DNA from 3 places in the Halanaerobium hydrogeniformans genome. Region 1 is predicted to be linked to each of the others. Evidence: riboswitches for the same ligand, from Rfam matches in the RefSeq annotation. Region 1 holds a riboswitch; each other region holds the start of a gene.

Region 1 (8,003 bases):
TCTATGATACACTAACTCAAATCCAGTTGGGAGATATTGAAGCACCTGAAGGCTGGATCAGGAAGATTGTTTAAGCAGAGATATTAAAATAATGATGCTAAAAGGAGAAAAAGATGCAGAATTATAGTAAAGATTTAAAAAAAGAAATCAGGCAACTAGCAAAAATAGCCCACAAAAGGGAACTGGAAAATGAACTTTCAGATCTGCAGGAGAAATTTAAAGAATGGGAAGATAAAAAAATGAATGTCTTTGAATTAGACCATGAGATCTACATCTATCATGTCAAAATCTCGAGGGCTATTTTCAAACGCTATAATAATGACGGCCAACTAGATATGGTAGTAGCTTCTGCAGTGGCAAGGGGTATTATTGAAATTGAAGAACTGAGTGAAAAACTTCTTGATAGTCTTAAGGCTATCATAAATAGATTTGGTGGTGTTTAAAGATGTCAGGTTCAGTATTAGGTGATTTGTTTAAAATTTCAACCTGGGGTGAATCTCATGGCAAAGGCCTTGGTGTAGTTATAGATGGCTGTCCCGCCGGCCTGGAATTGAATGAAGAAGATATACAGTCTGATTTAGATAGGAGAAAACCCGGGCAATCTCCTTTTACAACCCCAAGAAAAGAAGGAGATAAGGTAGAAATCTTATCAGGGGTATTCAAAGCTAAAACAACAGGCACCCCGATTTCTCTTATAATATATAATAAAAATCAGCGTTCCAAAGATTACACAAAGCTTAAAGATGTTTATCGACCCGGACACTCTGATTATAGCTATGATCTAAAATATGGTTTTAGAGATTACCGGGGTAGTGGTCGGGCTTCAGGCAGAGAAACAGCAGCCAGGGTAGCAGCAGGAGCTGTTGCCAGGAAAGTGCTGGCGGAACTGGGAGTTAAAATCAGGGCATATACTGCCTCTATAGGTCCGGTGAAGATCGATCCCGAGAACACAAAGATTGAAACCAGGCTGGATAATTTTCTCTATATGCCTGATCAGAAAGCCGCCAAAAAAGCCGAAAAATACTTAACAGAGCTGATGGAAGATAATAATTCCTCAGGTGGAACCATTGAATGCAGGGTTGAAAACATTCCAGAGGGACTGGGAGAGCCTGTTTTTGATAAAAGTGATGCTCTACTGGCCAGGGCAATCATGTCGATTGGAGCGGTAAAAGGTGTTGAGATTGGGAGTGGTTTTAAAGCTGCTGAGATGACAGGTCATCAGCACAATGACTTTTATCAGTACGATGAGGATCAAGAAATAAGCAAGCTGACGAACAATGCCGGTGGTACTTTAGGTGGGATAACTGATGGTAGTGAAATAGTTTTAAGAGCTGCGGTTAAAGCTACTCCGTCAATAGAGAAAACACAATCGACGGTCAACAAAGCTGGAGAAAATATTGAATTGAATATCCACGGTCGTCATGATCCGGTAATAGTACCGAGAGCTGTTGTTGTGGTGGAAGCTATGACAGCTTTGACCCTGGTTGATTTACTTTTAAAACAGATGACAACTAGACTGGAATATATTAAAAAGGTCTTTTAGAATCTCAACTTAATTGCTAGAAATTATTTAAAAGTTGTTGTAATAGTTTTTAAATTATGATAATATTTTTTTAGATTAGGAATTTTTGATTAAAAATTAAATATAATTAAATGGGTGAGCGGTTAATTCAAAAAGAAAATTTTTAAGTTGACTGCTTTAAAAGGGAAATCTGCATGAGTTAAAGCTGAGTGCTGCTTGTGACAGTGCGGTCCCGCCACTGTAAGCGATAAAAGGGTCTTTCAATTACCACTTGATTATTAAAATAATCGGGGAAGGTGAAAGGTTAAGGTCGTGAGCCAGGAAACCTGCCTATTTAATCTGCAGTTTATTTAAATTGCTAGTGAATTATGGAAAAGTTCACAGCTCCTTAAGGGAGTTGTGGACTTTTTTTGATTTTAATAACTAAACTAGATGAGGAGGCCAATTATGCAGGCAGCAATATTAAACGAAAAAAAACAATTAGAACTAAGAGATCTGCCCAGACCAAAAATTGTACCAGGTGGTGTTTTAATTAAAGTAGTGGCAAGTGGACTCTGCGGTGCTGATTTAAAAATGATCGATAAAGGCCATAAAGCACTCACTTACCCCAGAGTTTTAGGCCATGAGATCACAGGGATTATAGTTGAAAGTGAAACTAAAGAATTTAATAAAGGAGATAGAGTTCAAATAGCACCAGGTATAGTCTGTGGGGAATGTTATTTTTGTCAGCAGGGGATTACAAACCACTGTCAGGAGATTGAGATCTTTGGATTTACTGTAGATGGTGGTTTTAGGGAGTACATAGCTATTCCAGAGAAAGCCATCAAAGCTGGAGTTTTAAATATAATTCCTGATAACTTAAGTTTTTCTGAAGCGGTTTTTGCCGAACCATTAGCCTGCTGTATTAATGGATTGGAACTGGCTCAATTTACTGAAAATGAGAGTGTTTTAATAATTGGAGCAGGTCCTATCGGTTGTTTAAAGGCAATGCTGGCTAAAAGTTATGGGGCAAAAAAGATAATCCTAGCCGATAAATTAGCTAAACGGCTGGACTTTGCAGCTTCTCTAGAGCTTGATTCTTTGATTAATGTTGAAGAAAAGGCATGGCATGATATCGTAAATAAAGCGACTGATGGCCGGGGGGTTGATTTGATAGTTTTGGCATCAAGTCATGTAAGTGTTGATCATTCTTTAACAGGATTATTAAATAAGCGGGGTAAGATCTTATTGTTTTCGGGTTTTGCTGATGGCAAAGAAAACTTAGAGATCGATGGCAACTTATTTCATTATGGTGAAATGGCTTTAATTGGAGCTTATGGCTGTACTGTTAAACAGAATAAAAAAGCTTTAAAGCTGATGGCTAAGCAAAAAATAGCAGTAAAAAAATTGATAACAGATCAAATTTCATTAAACGAAATTTTTAAAGGTGTAGAAAAAGCAAGAAATAAAGAAACAATCAAAGTTATCATCAAAGAAAATGAAGGAGGAAATGGATGATGAATGAAGTAGTAAACAGCAAGCAGTTTGGCCAAAGTATAAGTGGATTAATCGAAGGAAAGGATTTTTCCCGAGCAGAGATGGAAGGACTTTTTACTCAAGTGCTTTTAGACCAACAATCAGAAATGCAGCAGGGAGCTTTTTTAGCTGCATTAAAAGCAAAGGGAGAAACGGTAGAGGAAATAGCTGGAAGCTGGGATGCAATCTATAATTTAGATACCATCAAATTAACTCCTCAGCTGGAACAGCCTTTAGTAGAAAATTGTGGGACAGGAATGGATAAGCTAAATACTTTTAATATCAGTACTGCTGCCTCAATCGTTGCAGCAGCTGGAGGTGTAAACATGGCCCGGCATGGTTCAAGAGCGATCACTTCTAACTGTGGTACAATCGATATTTTAGAAGAATTAGGGGTTGGAGTTGAGTGTGCCCCAGAACTTATAGTAAAAAGCATCGAAGAAGTTGGAATTGGAGTCTTAAATGGTATGGACTCTAAAATACACCCTACGGCTTTAGGCAGGATACTTGCCAGAATTTCCTTTGGCACAACTTTAAATATTGCAGCTTCTTTAGCGAACCCTGTTTATCCGAAATATGGGGTTCGGGGAGTATACAGCAGAGAGCTATTAAAACCGGTAGCAAAAGTCATGCACAAAATAGGTTATAAAAAGGCCATAGTAGTTCATGGTTTAGCAGAAGATGGAATAAGCGGGATGGATGAAGCCTCAACTCTGGGCAGAAATCATCTGGTTGAAATTGATGAAACAGGTCAGCTCAAAGAGTACTCCATTGATCCACGAAGTCTGGGGATAGAAAAAGCAAGTAGCAAAGATATTCTTCCCTGCCAGGATAGGCAAAGTGAGGCTTTAGAGCTGATTAAAGTATTAAAAGGTGGGGGAGAAAAGGCCCGCTCAGATATTATAGCCCTCAATACAGCTCTGATCTTTTATCTAATGGATTATCATGATCAGCTTAAAACTGCCTATGAGGCAGCCAAAGAGATCATTAACTCAGGTAAAGCAATTAATAAGCTTAAAAAATGGGTTCAGGTGCAGAATTCAGAGCCTGAAAAGGGATTAAAAAAGCTGGATAGATTATTGGCAAAAATCTAAAGGAGGTAAATAATGCAGCTCTATGCTCTAAAATCTGAACAGGGTTATTTAAAAGCTGACAAAAAAGATGGTTATCAACTCGTTAATTTAAATAAAGCTTCAGTGTTTTCCAGTCAGCATTCTAAAAAATTAATTGAGCTACAAGAAAAAGCTAAGCACGATAAGCTAGCTAATTTGAGATTAGTAGAATTAGAGATCAGAGAAAAAGAACTTTAAGCTATTAAATAAATGTAGTTTAACTCAGTGTTAAATATTGAAATTGTAAAAAGCTTAATTTAATTTTTTCTGATAGAAGAGTATAATACTATCTGAAATAGCATAGATTATTTATTTGAGGAGGGTCTAATGATGGATAAGAATAGATTGTCAGCAATATATCTAAGTTTGATTGGAGACGCAATTTCTTTAGGTTCCCACTGGGTTTATGATACAGATAAAGCAAAAAAACATTTTCCAGGTAGAATAACCGAGTACACCTCACCTGAGATTGCTAAATTTCATCAAGGTAAAAAGGCTGGAGACTTCACCCATTATGGTGAGCAGTCTTTTGCTCTGTTGAAATCGATTTATAATAATGAGGGTTTTGAGCTGGAAAAATTCAGAGAAGACTGGATGGAATATATTCAAGAAAATGAGATGTTTATGGACCATTCGATGAAGGATGCCCTGCAGAAATTCAAAGGATCTGATAGTCTTGTTGGTACAGAAAATGTAGAGCTGGGAGGTCTGGCCCGCAGTGCCCCTATGTTTCTTGATAATAGTATAAGTAAAGAGGATTTTTTAGCTCAGATACATCTAACCCATAATGGAGAGATAGTAGAGCAGAGTTCTGAATATATCTATGAGGTTATGGAAGATATTTTAAATGGTAAAGATTACAGAAAGGCTTTACTCGATAACAAGGATGTAAATGATTATATCAGTGAACTCTTTGAAAATATCAGTTCAAAAGACGAAGTAGTAAAAATGGCAGATAAAAGAGGACAGGGTTGTTCTACTGCCCAGGGATTCCCGATTGTGCTTGATGTTCTCTTAAATTACTCTGATCCTGTAGAAGCATTTTCTGTAAACATCAGGGCAGGTGGGGATACTGCCGCTCGGGCAATGATAATTGGAATGATCCTTGGTGCCGATCAGGGTTTAAAAAATCTGCCTGATAATTTGATCGATGGCTTTAACAGAGCCGGTGAGCTCAAAGAAATGATAGTTAAACTATAGCTTAAAAAAGAGCAGCTCAAGAATAATGTTAAATTCAATGGCCTCATCTACTGGAATTTCAATCAAAGTAGATGGGGTTTTATATTTTTTGGATATAAATTGCAGGACTTTACTGGTTAATTGAGGAATTAATTAGCTATGACACCATGCTGTCAGAAGAGTATGTTATAATTATAGTTGAAGTAAAATTAATCTTTTGAAATTCGGTAAAAACCAAGCTGAAAAGGAGATGTTTAGTTTGGAATTTAATTATTTAGATTATGGAGAAGATCTAATAGAAGAAAGTGTTTCTTTAAAAAAACCGGCTGTTTATGTTTTTGATAACTTTGCAACAATGGTTGAAGCTCAGGGCTATTATGATAAAAACAAAGAACTTTTCAGTTCTGATAGTCTATTTATAATGAAAGAAGATTTATGGGATAAATTGTTTTTCAGTGATAAAACTCTTATCAAAGAAGACAAATTAAAACTTATTTTTTATGGTATTTTAAGTCAGAAAGATAAAGAATTTTTTAAGATAGATAATTATTCTGAAAGCATAGATACAGCATATGAATTCTTTCATTTTTATGATTTTTTAAGTCAACATAAACTTGAGCCAGCTGAATTTAAACTACAGGCAAAGTGGCAGCAGCAAAGATTGGAGAGATTTGCAGAGATAAGAAAAAGATATGAGGCTTATCTGGAGGAGAATAATTTAATTGATAGAAATTTAAAAAAAGATTTTAAGAACTTTTCGACTCAATATATTGATAAATTTAAGCATATTAATTTTATCAACATCCTTTATTTCAACAACTTTGAGGAAGAGCTTTTGCAAAGCTTAGAAAATGACGGTAAAAATATCACCCATATTTTACAGCTTAAAGAAAGTGATTTTGACAAAAATAAGTTGAGGATGAACGCTTTAAGCTTCCCTGGAAGTCTTGATACTGAGATAAAAATCTATCAAAGCAAAGAAAGAATACTGGAGTTAGTTAATGCCCTGGCAAAAATCGATCTGGAAACAGATATAACTGAAATAATAGATTTGAGTGATCAAGAAGATAGTTTGGAGAATATACTTTCTCCAGAATTGATTAAATTTGAAAAACTTTTATCTTTTAAAGAGAGCGGTATTTACAGATTTTTAGAGGAGCTTTATAAAAACAGCTTGAGCTTTAAGATCAATAGAGATGGTTTTAAGCTTGACTTAAATCAACTGCTTAAAAGCAGCTATAATAAAAAATTCCAGCTTTACTATAACTTGAATGAAAAAGATCTTCAGGATTTGAAATCTTTTTCTAATTATGAATATGTATATCTTGACCGAGAAAAAATAAATTATTTGGATAATGATAAATTTAAACGGATAATTTCTGATCTTAAAACTTTAAAAACGATCAATAATATTGATGATCTGATAGATTATTTAAAAGAGCTGAATTTAGAAGTTCTCAAAGAGGATAAATATCAAAACAGGGATTTAGAGCAGCTTTATGATTCACTGATGGAGCTTAAAACCATCTCACTGCTGGAGTTAGATAATTTTTTAAAGTCGGAAAGCAGTAAAGCAGTACAGTTATTTAAATTAATGCTTGATTATATTGGCTTTAAAAAACTAAAAAGCAGAAGCAATGAAGAAAGTCTTAAAGCGGTAGTAAAAAAAATGGAGCAGACCCCCTATAAAAGCAGGGAAAGAGTGCTGATGATCAATGCAAATCAGGGTTGTTTACCCAAAGAATTTAGGATCGATACTTTTTTAAGTGAAGCTGACCTAAAGGGGCTTGATCTGGAATTAAAAGAAGTAAACTACCTTAAACAAAAGTATGATTTTTTCTCTCATATTTTTAATGCAAAACAGAGTGAATTATTCTATATTGAAAATATAGATAATAACACTACTTCCAGTCCTTTTATCGAAGAACTTAAATTGAGATATCAGATAGAAGATACAGAAAGTGAATATCAGAGCAGCAGACAAAAAGAAATTCTGGCCCGGTTATTTAAAGCAGATGGTTATAAAAACTATCAAAGTCAGTTTAGTAAAAAATTACTGCAGGAAGATGAAATGCTTATAGAGCTAGAAGATTTCCCCCAGCAGAAACTTTCTATAAGCCATTATCGCTTGGAAAATTTAAAGCGCTGTCCTTTTAAATTTTATATGAATGATATAGCCAATATAGAGTCAGAAAAGCTTGAGGTGGACAGACAGCTAAGTATGCTGATGATCGGCTCTATAGCCCATGATTTTTTTGAGCACTGTATAGAAGAGTTCGGTATACCACTTAAAAACTGCAGCAGGACTAAATTAGAAGCAATCTTAAAAGAAAAGTTGGAAAAATATGACCTGCAGATCCACGACTATTTTAAAAAATATTATCATGCCATCCTATTTGATAATTTAATCGATTCTCTTTTTAGTTTAGATAAAAGTATTAGCAGTCGAATCGAAAAAATTGTTGAAGCTGAAACCGAGCTTAATCTAAAAAAACATGATATCTTCAAAAGTGAAGAAGGTATCTCAGCCTATATAAGTGGTCGACCAGATATATTGATCGAGGCTGAAGATGGCAGCAATTATATAATCGATCTTAAAACCGGGAGCGGCAGCATGGAACAGCTGGCCCTTTATTCACTGATGTTGAACTTTAAAGACAGGGATTTCAGCACGA
Region 2 (8,003 bases), 540 kb from region 1:
TCAAAAACAGCGTCCTGACAGTTGGGAGACTATAGAAGAAGCTCTTGATATCAGCACTAAAATTAAAGAAATACCCTCCAGCAAAACTGTGCTTTTTGATTGTTTAACTACTTATTTGAGTAATTTACTTTTAGAATATGAGCAGGCTGAATATCAAGAAATTGAATATCAGCTTTTATCTGAGGTAGAAAAAATTATAGAGCTAGCCAAAGAAAAAGAATTAAATTTGATTATTGTGCACAATGAAGTTGGGCAGGGTATTATACCTGCTTATAAGCTGGGAAGGTATTTTAGAGACATATCTGGACGTGCAGCAAGATTATGTGCTCAAGATGCAGAATTAGTTTATAAAGTAAGTGCTGGCCTGCCTCAAGAAATAAAAAAAGAGGGTCTTAAGATAATAAAAAATTATCTTGGTGAAGGTGAGGAGGTTAAAGTTCTTTGAGAAGTAATTTAAACAAAGCCTGGAATAATTTCTTAAACACAATGAGCTTTTTGAGCCGAATCCCTGTCAAAGTAGAATATCCTGCAGAAATGAAATTAGTGTTTTTTCCTATAGCCGGTTTGATCATTGCTTTATTAGCTTATTTAAGTCATTTTATTTTTGCAGCTGTTTTCTCCATAGAGATAACTGCTTTACTCCTGCTTAGTTTCTATGTTTATTTAAGCGGTGCACTTCATCTAGATGGTTTAGGAGATTTTTTTGACGGATATTTTGCAGATAGAGATCGAGAAAAAACCATTCAAATAATGCATGATTCAAATTCAGGAATTTATGCAGTTGTAGCATTGATTTTAGTTTTAATTTTAAAATACCTACTTTTCAAAGAATTGCTGTTCAAATCGCAGATTGAATTTTTGCTGATGATGGGAGTTATGGCGAGATTTTATGCTGCTTTAGCTCTGGGCCTTTTTAAAGCTGCTGAAGCTAGTGTATGGGCTAAAAGTGTAGAAGCCAAGATTGGGAAAAAAGATGTTATACAGGCATTTTTAGTGAGTCTAATAATACTAAGCTTTATTGTTCTGATTTTTGGTAGCCAATATATAAAAATAATTTTTATAGCTGCAGTTTTTAACATCGGACTACTTTATTATTTAGCAAATTGGTCAAAGAAAAAAATCGGTGGAATAAGTGGTGATCTCTGTGGAACTATTATAGAGTTAAGTGAAATAGCATTTTTAATGACAGCAGTAATGTTTTAAAAATATGTGAATTAAAATTTAAAAATAAAAACTAATTAAAGTATCTTTTAAAAAGTAATGGAATATTTTTTGTTGTGATGATAATTATTGCTAAAGCTGCAGTAATAATAACAACTATAGCAGGTTGCCGGGCAGATAATTGAGCAGCAATAATACCAAGATAGGCCCAAACAATTACTAAAGAAAAAGCAATATCTTGATATTTATCTAAGATAGTAATTGTTAAATATAGTCCTATTAAAATTCCTGTGGCAGCAGCTATCACTAAAAAGTTAGGTGGCCAATCAGATTTAAAGTAGACTAGAGTAACCATCAAATTTGCAAGTGAGGCAATACAAACCCAGGCAGTATAAATGCTGAAGGGAAGTTTTAGACTAAGATACTCTTTAAGAGAATAATTATCATAGTTATGAATTCTTTTAAATATTTGAAATAAAGACAAGGGTAAAATTAAAATAACCAACATTGAAAGATAAATATACTGATAATGCCAGAGAAATAACCAGCTAATATTAGCCAGGGAAGCAATCACAAAATATGGACCGGTTGAAAAACCTTCTTTAATTTGCTCACTGTTTTTGAATTGAAAGATTATAAATAAGAATAAAAGAAGATATATCAACCCCCAGATGGAAAAAGTAAAACCCGCTGGTGTAAATGGATTTTGGTAATTTGCAGAAACTTCTCCGGTAGATATATTGTTTAGAGGCAAATAATTTGCAAGAAAATTAATGAGAAGGGTTAAAAAGAAAGCTATACTGTTTGCAATTTTAGTAAAAGTAAGATTTTTTTTCATGATTTTCCCCCTTTTCTTTTATAAAGGCAAAAAAGAGCTTTTCTAACTATATTGTATTACTATTTTATTATAAATCAAGAATTATTTTTTTCTTTGAACACAAAACTAAATATTTGCTAATAATTGGGTGCCCTTAACTATAGTTAAGGGAGAATAGGGAATCAGGTGAAAAACCTGAGCGGGCCCGCCACTGTAACTGTTTAAATAATCATCTAAGTGATTATTTGCAAAGACTTTTTTAACCACTTGTTAATTTTAATTAACAGGGAAGGTATAAGTCTTTTTGAGCAGAAGCCAGGAGACCTGCCGAATTATTTTATACTGTCTCTTCGGTCACAAGAACAGTAAGGTTATTATATAGCTTAAACTATACCCTTATCTTGCCGAAAAGATAAGGGTTTTTTAAATTATTTTAGGAGGTAGATAAGCTTGCTTAAAAAAATTTCATTAGTGTTTTTAATGCTTTTTCTCATTATTTCAATATTGTCTTTTTCTCCGGTTGCAGCAGAAAAAATAGTGATTGAAGATTATCAGGGTGAGATTGTTGAAATAGAAAAACCGGTTGAAAAAATTGTCTGTATGAGTCCAGCGATGGTAGAAATACTAATAATTTTAGAGGGAGAAGAAAAGATTATTGCTAGAACTGAAATGGATGATGATTTGCTGAGTTCTGCTCAAAACATTCCAGTAGTGGGTAGCTCTTCTAACAGGCCTCAAATTGAGGCTGTACTTGAATTAGAGCCCGATTTGATTATTGCTGATACCATGCTTAGTGATAGGAACAGAGAAATTTTTGAATCTTTTGGGATAAAGGTTGTTGTTGAGAGCACCTCCGACCCTGATAGATTGGATCAGGTAATAGATAACTTTGCTTTAATCTTAGACAAAAAAGAAAAAGCGGAGGAACTTAAATCTTTTATGGCTGAATATGAAGATTTAATTAAAAACAGATTAGCTGAGATAGATAGTGAAGAGAGACCATTGGTCTATTGGGAATGGAGAGGTAAGTATAGAACAGGGACTTCAAAAGCAACAGTTGATCCGTTAATAAACTTTGCTGGAGGCATAAATATTGCCCATGATTTAGAGGGAAGTTATCCAGTTGTCTCAAGTGAATTTGTCTGGGAAGAAAACCCTGATGTTATTGTAAAAATGGCAAGTAGAGATGATTCTTTAGCTGATATGAAAAATTCTAGAGATGAATTAATGGATAGAGATGCTTTAAAAGATACAAATGCAGTCAAAAATGATCGGGTTCATATCATATCCTGGGATGTACAGAATGGAGTATTTTCTATAATAGGTAAATTATATTATGCAAAATTTTTTCATCCTGATATTTTTGCTGATATTGATCCTGGCTCAATCAGAGAAGAAATGTTAAATAGATTTTTTGAGCAAGATGAATTTGATAGTGCAGTTTATCCAGCCCAGTAATTTTAGCTAGCAAGCTGTAGACTTAGGAGGCAGTAATTATATGCAGAATATCGGACATCAAGATTATTATGATAAAGCTTTTAAGAAAAGAATGATATTTTTATTATTTTTAATATTTCTCTTAGTTATAGTAATCATTTTTTCTATTACTTTAGGGGTGGCAAGCATTTCTTTTATGGATACGATCAAAGTCCTCTTAGGAGAGATTTTTGGAATTGGCAGTCGAGAGTATTCTAGTTTTAGTAGAGGTATAGTTATGAATCTAAGATTACCTAGAATAGCTCTTGCTGTTATAACAGGTTTAGCTTTAGGATCTTCAGGTAGTATTATGCAGTCTATTTTAAAAAATCCTCTTGCAAGCCCATATACTTTAGGAATTGCCTCTGGTTCTGCTTTTGGAGCTGCAGCAGCAATAGTGTTAGGTGATCTTATTTTTAAAAGCTTATTTAGTGCTTATAGTTCCTGGTTTATTATATTAGGTGCATTTTCTTTTGGTCTGCTAACAATTTTTGTTATTAATTTAATTGTATCTTTAAAAGAAGGAACATCAGCAATGCTAATTTTAGCAGGTGTTGCCCTCGGTTATTTATTTTCAGCGGGTGTATCTTTTTTGAGATATATAACTGACCATGAACAGCTGCGTGAACTTGCAATCTGGTTGATGGGAGGTTTTTATCAGGCTGAATGGAGAGATATATTTATCTTAACCCCAATTTTGATTATATCTCTACTTATACTCTTAAAAATATCATGGGATGTAAATGCCCTTTCAGCAGGGGAAGAAGTTGCTCAAAACCTGGGAATAGATATTATTAAATTGCGTAGAGTGGGAACAGTAACAGCAGCATTTTTAACAAGCTCTGTAGTTGCTTTTACTGGGATTATTGGTTTTGTTGGCCTGGTTGCTCCTCATATCTGTAGAATGATTATTGGCAATGATAATAGGTTTTTAACGATCAGTTCAGGTCTAGCTGGAGCATTATTTTTACTGGGAGCAGATACAGCTGCCAGGTTGATAATTAGCCCTGCAGAATTACCAGTAGGAATTATCACCTCATTTTTTGGAGCCCCATTTTTTATCTATATGTTAATTAAAAAGCGAAGGAGCTATTGGTCATGAAAATGAAAGCTGACAAAATAAAATTTTGCTATCAAGATACTGCAGTTTTTGATGAATTATCTTTGGAAATAGAAAAGGGGAAGATTATTTCTCTGGTCGGTCCGAATGGAATTGGAAAATCTACTTTAATTAAATGTTTATCAAATATATACAAAGCTGATTCAGGCTTTGTTTACCTAGATGGCAAAAACACTCTTTCTATAGAAGCCAAAGAACTTGCTAAAGAACTGAGTTATGTACCTCAAACTCAAGAAAATAATTTTTCGATTAGTGTTTATGAAAGTATTTTGCTGGGCAGAAAACCCTATTTTAACTGGAAGGTAAGAAAAGAAGATAAAATGATTGTAGAAAAAATTCTGCAAAAATTAAATCTTGAAAAATTAGCAGAAAGGGAGGTGAATAATCTCAGTGGTGGAGAAATGCAAAAGGTAGCAATTGCCAGAAGTTTGGCTCAAAACCCATCAATTTTTTTACTTGATGAACCAACTTCAAATTTAGATTTAAATCATCAATTAGAGGTTATGAAAATCATTACTGAGCTGGCTAAAGAAAAAAATGCAGCAGTAGTAATGGCAATTCATGATTTGAATTTGGCAGCTAGATTTTCTGATTATATATTTTTAATAGCTAAAAAAGGCAAATATATTTCCGGGAAACCAAAGGAGGTGTTTACAGAAAAAAATATGGAAGAAACATATGGAGTAAAAGTCGAAATATTGGAAAGTTCTAATGGGTTGTTAATTATGCCTGTAGAATTAAGCAATTAATAATTACAGACAAAACACAGGAGGTATAAATTGAAAAGATATACAATAACACTATTAATATTGTTTTTAATCATAACTTCATTTGCAGCAGTAGTGATGGCAGAAGAAAACACAAATGTTTTAGAACTAGATGAGATCGTTGTTAGGGCATTAAGACATAGAGAAAGGCTTTTAGAATCTTCTAATTCAGTAGAAATTATAACAAGAGAAGATATAGAAAAAAGAAATGTCGAAACTGCAGCTGATATATTAACTTATGTTCCCGGAGTTAATATTAATATCGGTGATGGACGAGAAGGAGCAGAAGAAAATGCTACCATTAGAGGTTCAGCTCCCAATCAGGTTTTAGTTTTGGTTGATGGCCAACCCTTAAATGATCTAAGAACAGGTAGATTTGACCTATCATTAATCCCTGCAGAGCTGATTGAAGATATTGAGATAGTCAAAGGTCCTGCTTCAGCTCAATATGGAGCAAATGCAGTCGGTGGTTTGATAAGTATTACTACCAGAAGTGGTGAAGAAGATCTGGAGTTGACAAATTTAAGAACAAACTTCGCTTCCTACAATACTCAAAGCTATAATCTGAATCATTTTGGTTTTTCTGAGAATCTAAGTTACAATTTAATGGCTAAAAATTATCGGAGTGATGGCTTTAATGAAGATCAAAAAAAACAGAGTTCTCTATTTACAAAATTTGATTATAAATTAGATGACCATTCTCAAATAGGTGCTTCTTTAAGATATACTGATACTGATAGAGGTGACCCAAGGGATAGAAATTATGAAGATTTAAATTTGAACTTTAACTGGGATCTTAATCAGGAAGATAGGGAGCAGAGCCTAAAACTGTCTTATCATGAAAATACTTATACTGATGATTCTGGAATTCGCGGCCGGAGAGTTCATGATACTGATAAAATCTATTTGGACTTTAACCGCAGGAATTATTATGATGATCATAATTTAAGTTATGGTTTTAATATTGCCAGGAGCTCCATCGATAGTGACACATATGATCAGCAGAGCAATATAGATGGGGCAGTGTTTGTTCAGGATAACTGGCAGCTCAATGATAAAACCAGAATTCATTTAAGTGGCCGTTATGATATTCATGATGAATTTGGTTCAGAGTTCAGTCCAAAAGTGGGAATAAATTATTTATTAAATCCCAATTTAAGCTTTTTTGCTTCAGCTGGAGAGGCCTTTAGAGCACCTGATTATAGAGAATTATATCTACCAGATGCAGGTATGGTAAATATAGTAGGAGGTAATCCTGATTTAGATCCAGAAAAATCGCGCAATTATGAAACAGGCCTAAGATATATAGAAGGTAGAACAAGGGCAGAATTAAATCTCTTTAGAAAAGATATTGAAGATCTAATTGATCTAATATTTGTTGAAGAAGGGGTTAAACGCTATCAAAATATTGGTGAAGCAACTGTACAGGGTGGAGAAGTTGTTTTAGCCTATGGAATAACTTCTGATCTTAATCTTGATCTCAGCTATATGTATTTGGATGCAGTTGATGAAGAAAGTGGTGAAAAGCTTCCTTTAAGGCCTGAACACAGTCTTAACCTGGCTTTTGATTACAGTGGTAATAATTTTAATCTGCGGCTTGATAATAAATATGTTGGTGAAAGAGAAGATGAATATGAAGATGATGATGACAATATAGTCAGAGTTATTTTAGACAGCTATATGGTCAGTGATTTAACCTTAAGCAGAGAGGTGTTTAGAGATACGCAGTTTAAAATATCGATAAATAATATCTTTGCTGAAGAATATGAAAGTTCAGCTGGAACTGAAACACCAGGAAGAAATTATGGCTTTGAAATAAGCAGGAGATTTTAAATAGCTATATATTGAAGGGAGCTAAAGATAATGGAAGATTTGAGAGCTGCTGCAGTAAATTTTGAGTCAGTACTTTTTGATATCGAAAAAAATATTAAGAATATAAGAAAGTGGACAGCTAAACTGCAGGATAAGGTTGATATAATTCTTTTTCCCGAAATGGCAGTAACCGGCTATACTAATGAGCCTAAAATAAAAGATTATGCTCTCAATATTAATTCTTCAGCGGTTAAGGAACTTCTCTTAATTGCTGAAGAATATCAGCAAATTATAATAGTCGGCTTAGCTGAAAAAGAAGCTGCTAATTATTATATTAGCCAGCTTATAATCTCTCCAGATGGTATTATTGGGAAATATAGAAAAAGTCATTTAAGTCCAAATGAAAGCAAAATATTTTCTGCTGGCCAGAAAATAGAGGTTTTTACAGTAAAGAATACTAAAATTGCTGTGCAAATTTGTTATGATAGTCATTTCCCCGAGCTCAGTACTATTCAAGCCGTAAAAGGTGCTGAAGTAATATTTGTTGCCTTTGCCACTCCTAGAGGAGATTATCTGAGTAAAAAAGAGCGTTTGTTAAGATATCTAAGGGCCAGGGCCTATGACAACAGCTGTTATATTGTTGCAGCAAATCTAGTTAATCAGGAATGCTCGATGGAAGGTGCTGCCTTAATTATCGATCCTAAAGGAAGGGTCATTGCTGAAAGCGGTGCCGCTGAGGAAAGTTATGCTGTGTCTTTATTAAAGTCTGAAAAAATCAGCAGAATTAAAGACTTAAAAATGGGTTATTTTCTTGCCCACAGGAGACCAGAACTATATAAAAAATATGAAT
Region 3 (8,003 bases), 520 kb from region 1:
TTATAATATCATCTGGAATATTAGATTGCCTTCAATTTTGACTTCTTTAATAGCTGGAATGGGCCTGGCCCTTTCCGGGGCAGTAATGCAGTGTATTCTAAAAAATCCTCTTGCTTCTCCATTTACTCTCGGTATTTCTCATGCGGCAGCATTTGGAGCAGCTTTTTCTATAGTTGTACTCGATTTTTCTGCAGTAATTGAAAGTTTTGCTTTTCTAGAAGGGATATATTTACCATCAGTAGCAGCATTTTTGTTTTCTCAGATTGCAGTTGTAATAGTCTTGTTTATCAGTAGAAAAAACAGGGCAACCGCCGAAACAATTGTTCTGGCAGGGATAGCTCTTTCATCTCTTTTTACAGCTGGAACTACTGCTTTACAGTTTTTTGCTGATGATTTAGAACTTGCTTCTGTTATTTATTGGACTTTTGGCGATCCAGGTAGAACTACCTGGAATCAACTGCTGATTATAACACTGGTCTTTATTTTCATTGCTGCTTATTTTATTTATAACAGCTGGAATTACAGTATTTTAAATGCTGGAGATGAGGTTGCTTCCAGCTTAGGAGTTGATTCTGCTAAGATGCGTTTAACTGCAATGACAGCTGCTTCTATATTAACAGCGGTAATTATTTCTTTTGTGGGGATTATTGGCTTTATTGGTCTTGTTACACCTCATATTATCAGAAAAATAGCCGTTGGCAGTCAGAGACAGTTTTTTATCAACTCAGCTCTTGCTGGTGGGCTGCTTTTAATAATATCTGATAATCTTGCCAGAACAGCTTTTAGACCGGTGGTTTTACCGGTTGGGGTTTTAACTGCATTTTTAGGAGCACCACTTTTTATTTATCTTGTTATAAAAGGGAGGCAGTACTGGTGATGCTAAAAGTTGAAAATTTAAGCTTTAGTTATAGTAGAGAAGAAGTGCTAAAAAATATTAGTTTTGCAGCTAAAAAGGGAGAATTAATTACATTAATTGGTCCCAATGGCTCTGGCAAAAGTACTATTTTAAAATGCATAAATTCATATTTAAAAGTTGAGCAGGGCAATATTAAAATCAAGGCTAAAAATTTAGCCTCTTACAGTAAAAATGAGCTGGCAGAAATTATTGCTTATATACCTCAACTGGAAAATTACAGCTTTCCTCTTACTGTTTTTGAAACTATTTTGATGGGAAGAAAATCTCACAGCAGCTGGAGGGCCAGTCAAAAAGATAAAGAAATTACTGCTGAAGTAATAGCTAAACTTGGTTTAGGTGATTTTTCCTGTACAAATATAAATAATTTAAGTGGAGGTCAAAAGCAAAAAGTTTTTATAGGTCGGATGATGGCCCAACAGGCTGATCTTATTTTATTGGATGAACCTACCAATAATCTGGATTTAAAACATCAACTTGAAATTTTTGAGCTTATTCAAAATGAGGTTGATAAAGGCAAAACTGCAATAGTTACCATGCATGATCTTTCTCTTGTAAGCCGTTTTAGTGATAGAATTATTATGCTTAAAGATGGAGAAATCTATTCTGATGGTGATAAAAGTTCTTTATCTGCTGCCAAAATACATTCTGTTTATGGAGTAGAAGTTAGTCTTAAAGAACACAATGGCAGTCATGTTATAATACCAGAAAGAGTAGTTGTTTAATATTAATAAATAAAGGGTGGTGTAGAGTGAATTTAACAGAGATTGCAAAAGTTAAAAGTAAATATAAAGAACCGATTGGGCCTGATAAAATGAAAAAAACCGAAAGTATTATTGAAGTGAAAGAAGAATTTGAAGATGGGCTATATGGAATTGAGGAACATGAATATCTGCAGGTTTTATTCTATTTTCACAAATCAGAGGGATATGACTTGATCAGTAAAAGAAGAATTGGGGGAGAAAAAGGACTTTTTGCTTCTCGAAGTCCTCGCCGAGCAAGTGGGATTGGAATTACCACTGTAGAACTATTAAAAAGAGAAGGGAATAAACTATATGTATATGGACTTGATGCTATAGATGGAACCCCGGTGGTAGATATTAAGCCTTATGCTTCTTTTATGGATGAAGCCTCTATATCACTTCAGAAAAATAATCCTCGCTATAAAATAGAGAAAATGATAAGATATCAGAATATAGATGAGCTTTTATTAAAAGCAGGGGAATTTCATGGTCATTATTGTCCTTTTCTGGCCCTGGGAGTTTTGGCAGCAGCTGATGCTTTAAAAAGAATGCAAAAAGCTGATGCAGGAATGGAAAAATTACTTGCAGTTGTAGAAACAAATAGCTGTTTTAGTGATGGTATACAAGTTGTCAGTGGAGCAACTTTTGCTAATAATGCTTTAATCTACAGAGATCTTGGTAAAACAGCAGTAACTTTTGTCAGCCGAGAGGGTGGAAATCTCCGCTATTATCTTAAAAATGATAAATTTTTAGAAAAAGATTATACTGAAGCAAAAGAACTTTTTGAAAAAGTTGTTGCTAGAAGAGAAGGCAGCAGAGCTGAAGAAAAGAAGTTAAAAGAACTATGGAAAAAAATAGCTTTTGAAATAATTGAAGAAGATATAGCAAAATATTTTAAAGTAGAAAGAGATATTGAAATTGAAGTTCCTGATTATGCGCCAATTTTTGAAGATAAATACTGTCAGGAATGTGGAGAAAAAATCATGGCAGTAAAAGCAGTAGAAAAAGAGAATCAGGATTATTGTAAAAAGTGTGCTCAGGCAGAATATATACAGCTTGATGGAAGTGGTTTAACTGTAAAAAAATTTGATTAAGCTGAGCAAAGGGTGAAAATAGTGGCAACAAAAATGCTTTTAATTAGACATGGAGAAACAGATTGGAACAAAGAATTGATTTTTCAAGGGCATAGCGATACAGAATTAAACGAAAAAGGTATAAAAAATGCTAAGAAAAATGCAGAATTGTTAAAAGATCTCAACTATGATTATATTTATTGTAGTGATCTAAAAAGGGCAAAAGATACAGCTGGTTTTATCGCAGATAAGCTGAATAAAAAAATAATTGAAAGTAAAGAAATCCGCGAATTAGATTTTGGTAAATGGGAAGGACTTGACTTTAAATCAATAGAAGAGAAATATCCTGATGAATTTAAGGCCTGGCAAGAAGATTTTTTAAAAAATAATCCTCCTGGAGGAGAAAAGATAAGTGATTTTACTGAGAGAGTAAATCGCTTTTTTAAAAGTGTTTTAAAAAAACACAGGGATAAAAAAATTATTGTAGTAACCCATGGTGGAGTTATTAAAACTTATTTAACAGAAATAATGGCAGTACCAAAAAAGAGATTCTGGCAGTTTCAGATTGAGAATAATTCTCTGACAGAAATTAAATTTACTGGAGAAGTAGCTGTTTTGACAAAGCTAAATCTTTTATACTCTAATAATTTTAAGTGAACCTCTCCACCTAAATCAAAACCAAGATTTGCATCAAAAGAGATACTAGCTTCGCGTCGGATGGAGCTTCTAACTGCTTCATATAGATTAAAGTTCAACCTATATTACTAGGTCAGTTTACAAGATGTTTGGCTTTTAAGTTTTGCTCCTAATAGTTTAGGATACCCTTAATCTTGAAGGATTGTCCACAAATCCATTATCTCTCGCCTCTTTGATAGGTCTGAGAATACATTTATCGTTATGATATTTACGAAGTATATTAAAGCTACCATTCTGATCAGCATTAATTAATAGGCCCTCGTTAGTTTTAAAGAGACCTCTAGTAATTCTTCTGGATTTATCATAGTTACTTTTATTTATTTTTTCCAGATCTACTGAACAGCGGCCAAATCGAATACGGTCATACTAAAGCTTTCCTTGCGTATTATAAATTAAAAGCTTTAGTGACCTTCACATTATATTTAGATTGTATCTTTTTAGATAAGGATAAGAGTAATTTGTTATCTTTAATTCTAATAGCCAGATTGGTAAAAATTATTTCACAGGGATTACTGTTCATATGTTTAAAATTAGGTGATCCTGGCTGACCCTTATATTTTTGAGGATTCTTTTTATAATCTTTGAGAGAATTAAAAAAACTTTTCCAGTCCTGAGCTAACTGCTTTAATGCCTGCTGTCTGTTATGGGAGTGAAGGTAGTCATTATGCCAGTTATTTTTATATCTAGTTTCTAATTCAGTATAGACAGCTTTTACATCTTTATTATTTTTAATCTGATAATTGACTGTATTATATAATTTAGAGCAATGCCAGGCTAATTCATTAATTATTACTAATTGCTTATGGCTTAATTTAGGCTTGAATTTAAATGATAATCGCATTGATTTTTCACCTCCATCCTACTATAATTATATCATACATATGTTTGCTTGTAAAAGAAAAAATGGAGGTTTGATTTTTATGGATAGAGACTTAAATAACAATTATCATTCTGTTTATAGTCTACAATATCATTATTGTATCTTCTGGTGGTGCTACTATTGAGACAATTAAAAAGTATATTGAAAATCAGAATAAATAGCCAATTCATCTCCACCTAATGCATAGCTTGGATGGAGTTTTCTTGGCAGTTTTAAATAAATTTGATTTTTTTTGCAGGATATTTATTAAAAGCATTGAATAAAGTAAAATAGATAACAATAATTTTTCTAATAATATTTCTACTAGTATATCAAAAAATCAAATATAATAATACATCAAGGTGCTTTCAGTTACGGCTGAAAGAGAATAGGGAAACAGGTGAAAAACCTGTACGGGCCCGCCACTGTAACTGACAGATTAAATTTAAATACATCCACTCAGTATTTACTGGGGAAGGATATAAATTTAATTGTTAATGTCAGGAGTCAGGAGACCTGCCTTTTGTATTTCTATCTAATCCTCGGGAAACAGGAATTAATAGTGCTCATAAAGTTTAATTATAAGCATTTTATTTTCTTTGCAAATCATATTTTTTATGATTAGCTATCATTTTACTCAACCTTAGGGTTGAGTTTTTTTATTTTTCTCTTAGTTTTTAGAAAATTTCCATAATGTATGACTCTAATTTTATCTAAATTGCTTGGTAATTCACTTAAATAAAGGTGAAAGATTTAACAAATCTTATTATAAGTATAGCTAAAGGAGAAGATTGTTGTGAAAAACAGAGCAGGTACAATAATGATCCAAGCTACTTCCTCAGATGCTGGTAAAAGCCTTTTTGCAGCAGCTTTATGCAGGATTTTTAATCGGAAGGGAATAAAAACTACTCCTTTTAAAGCCTGGAATATGTCGCTTAATTCATATGTGACAAAAAACGGAGGAGAAATAGGTATTGCCCAGGCACTGCAGGCTGAAGCTGCCGGGCGGGAGCCTGAGGTAGATATGCAGCCAATTTTGATCAAAGCCATGGGTGATGGCCAGACCCAGGTTATAATCAGAGGAAAAGCAGATAAAAATATTTATTACTCTCAAGGAAAAGAAGATTATAGAGAAATTTTTGCAGAAACGATCACAAATTCTCTGCAGAAATTGAGCCGGGAAAATGAGCTTATAATTATTGAGGGAGCTGGTAGTCCTGCTGAAATAAACCGCAGTGGCCCAGATTTTGCAAATATGTTTACAGCAAAAATCTATAATTCTCCTGTCCTGTTGATCAGCAATATTGATCGAGGTGGAGCACTTGCTTCCCTGGTAGGAACTTTAAAGCTTCTTTCTGAAAAAGAAAAAAAATTAGTCAAAGGACTTTTAATAAATAAATTTAGAGGAGATTTTGAGCTCTTAAAACCCGCTCTTGGCTTTTTAAAAGAATATACTGGCAAAGAAGTTCTTGGTGTAATTCCTTATCTAAAAGATTTGAATCTTCCTGAAGAAGATTCAGCATCTCTTAAAAAAATAAATCAAAAAAATAGTAATGATAAGATAAAAATTGGAATAATAAGGCTGCCTCATATTTCTAATTTCAGTGATTTTAATAGTTTGAAAATGGAAGCTGATGTTTACTTAGAATATATAGCAAAACCCCAAAAATTAAATAGTTTTGATTTGATTATTGTACCTGGTACTAAAACAACTACTAAAGATTTAGATTTTTTAAAGAGTTCAGGCTTAGCTAAAGAGATAAGGCTTGCTGCCAAGGCAGGTACACTGATTATGGGTATTTGTGGAGGCTTCCAAATGCTTGGCCGCAATCTTTATGATAAACAGCAGACAGAAGGTGGCAGCAAAAAAATGGAAGGTTTAAATTTGCTTCCTATTGAGACAGAATTTTTAGCAAGTAAAACAACCCACCAGGTTGAAGCAGTTTTGAATAAGAATTTAGAAAAAACAGATTTTTTCTCTAGTTTTGATTTCAATGAAAAATTAAAGGGTTATGAGATTCATATGGGAATCACAAAATATTTAGAAAAGAGCAAGCCATTATTTGAGCTGCAGAAACGCTCTGGAGAAAAATTAAAAATAATGGATGGTGCTTTTGCTATTGAAAGCAACTGTTTTGGTAGTTATCTGCATGGTCTGTTTGACAATGATGGTTTTCGCAGATCTTTAATTAATTATTTAAAAGATAAGAAGAATCTTTTTTTAGATCAAGCAAATACAGGTTCTCAAAATTCTTATCAAGAAAACCTACAGAAAGAACTTGAAAGGCTAGCAGATGTTGTGGAAAGCAAGGTAGATGTAGATAAACTTTTAGAATTAAGCAAAAGGAGTTAATTATGACAGCAGCGATTATGTTTCAGGGTACAGCCTCAGATGCCGGGAAAAGTATAATTACAGCAGCAGCCTGTAGAGTTTTGGCTCAGGATGGATATCTTGTGGCACCATTTAAATCACAGAATATGTCTTTAAATTCCTGGATTACAAAAGATGCTAAAGAAATAGCGGTTGCCCAGGCAGTCCAGGCAGAAGCTGCTCAGGTTGAGCCAATTGTAGAGATGAGTCCAATTCTTTTAAAGCCAAATGCAGATAATAATTCACAGGTAATATTGCAGGGAAAACTATATAAAAACATGAATGCAGCCGATTATTTTGCCTCTAAGGATAAATTGCTTGAGATAATAAAAGAATCCCTAACTGTATTAAAGAATAATTATAAGGTGATAGTACTTGAAGGTGGTGGGAACCCTGCCGAAGTGAACTTAAGAGATAAAGATCTGGTTAACATGAAGGCTGCTGAACTTGCAGAGTCTCCTGTGATTTTAATTGCAGATATTGATAAGGGAGGAGTTTTTGCTTCTGTTATTGGAACTCTTGAACTCCTAACTGAAGAAGAAAGGGCGAGAGTCAAAGGGATTATAATTAACAAATTTAGAGGTGATCCTAAAAAGTTTGAAGATGGAGTAAAACTTATTGAAGAACACACTTCTAAGCAGGTACTTGGTGTCTTGCCATATTTAGAAGATCTAGATCTTCCGGCTGAAGATAGCCTAGAAAACAATGTTTTTAACAGTGCAAATGATCAGCTTGATATTGTAGTGGTTGCCTATCCTCAGATGTCTAATTTTACTGATTTCGATTATTTTAAGGCTGAAAAAGGAGTGCAGCTCCGCTATATCAGAAGGGTAGAAGAAATTGCTGACCCTGATTTAATCATTTTACCTGGGAGCAAAACAACTATTAAAGATTTGAAATATCTTTACAGCTCAAAAATGGCTGATAAAATAAAGGAACTTGCCGGAAAAGGTAAAGATATAATCGGGATCTGTGGTGGCTATCAGATGCTTGGTAAAGAAATTAGAGATCCTGAAAATTTTGAAATAAGTTCAAGGAGTATAAAAGCTTTGAATCTGCTTAATATTAAAACAGTGTTAGCAGCAGAAAAAGTGACAAATCAGATAACAGCTAGTTCAGCAAAGAATTTGCCTTTCGAAACTGATTTTGTCTTTAAAAATCTAAGTGGGTTTGAAATTCATCAGGGTAGAACTATCAGAGATTCTAATGTTAAACCTGTTTTTAGACTTCAGCGAAAAATGAAAGATTTTGAATCAAAAAGCCAGTCTGATGGTGCGATTAATGAAAAAGGTAATATTTGGGGTACATATATTCATGATATTTTCAAAAATGATGAATTTAGAAAAGC

The links. Region 1 has a riboswitch for cobalamin ahead of HALSA_RS01375 (alcohol dehydrogenase catalytic domain-containing protein). Riboswitches for the same ligand answer to the same signal wherever they lie in the genome.
Region 2: it holds a riboswitch for cobalamin, as region 1 does, so the genes downstream of both, HALSA_RS11205 (ABC transporter substrate-binding protein) here and HALSA_RS01375 (alcohol dehydrogenase catalytic domain-containing protein) in region 1, are expected to answer to the same signal.
Region 3: it holds a riboswitch for cobalamin, as region 1 does, so the genes downstream of both, HALSA_RS11305 (cobyric acid synthase) here and HALSA_RS01375 (alcohol dehydrogenase catalytic domain-containing protein) in region 1, are expected to answer to the same signal.

The regions. Positions count from the first base shown of each region.
Region 1 is NC_014654.1:323,157-331,159, forward strand. It holds gene HALSA_RS01360 (branched-chain amino acid aminotransferase) at 1-74, shown strand, start outside; gene HALSA_RS01365 (hypothetical protein) at 114-443, shown strand; gene aroC (chorismate synthase) at 446-1,543, shown strand; cobalamin riboswitch at 1,639-1,870, shown strand; gene HALSA_RS01375 (alcohol dehydrogenase catalytic domain-containing protein) at 1,970-3,019, shown strand; gene trpD (anthranilate phosphoribosyltransferase) at 3,019-4,131, shown strand; gene HALSA_RS01385 (hypothetical protein) at 4,144-4,347, shown strand; gene HALSA_RS01390 (ADP-ribosylglycohydrolase family protein) at 4,480-5,349, shown strand; gene HALSA_RS01395 (PD-(D/E)XK nuclease family protein) at 5,588-8,003, shown strand, end outside.
Region 2 is NC_014654.1:2,397,801-2,405,803, reverse strand. It holds gene cobU (bifunctional adenosylcobinamide kinase/adenosylcobinamide-phosphate guanylyltransferase) at 1-445, shown strand, start outside; gene cobS (adenosylcobinamide-GDP ribazoletransferase) at 442-1,203, shown strand; gene HALSA_RS11210 (hypothetical protein) at 1,235-1,999, opposite strand; cobalamin riboswitch at 2,108-2,324, shown strand; gene HALSA_RS11205 (ABC transporter substrate-binding protein) at 2,429-3,436, shown strand; gene HALSA_RS11200 (FecCD family ABC transporter permease) at 3,477-4,556, shown strand; gene HALSA_RS11195 (ABC transporter ATP-binding protein) at 4,553-5,323, shown strand; gene HALSA_RS11190 (TonB-dependent receptor plug domain-containing protein) at 5,354-7,174, shown strand; gene HALSA_RS11185 (nitrilase-related carbon-nitrogen hydrolase) at 7,205-8,003, shown strand, end outside.
Region 3 is NC_014654.1:2,420,192-2,428,194, reverse strand. It holds gene HALSA_RS11330 (FecCD family ABC transporter permease) at 1-877, shown strand, start outside; gene HALSA_RS11325 (ABC transporter ATP-binding protein) at 877-1,638, shown strand; gene tsaA (tRNA (N6-threonylcarbamoyladenosine(37)-N6)-methyltransferase TrmO) at 1,665-2,750, shown strand; gene cobC (alpha-ribazole phosphatase) at 2,772-3,386, shown strand; gene HALSA_RS13080 (hypothetical protein) at 3,811-4,266, opposite strand; cobalamin riboswitch at 4,627-4,822, shown strand; gene HALSA_RS11305 (cobyric acid synthase) at 5,081-6,637, shown strand; gene HALSA_RS11300 (cobyric acid synthase) at 6,640-8,003, shown strand, end outside.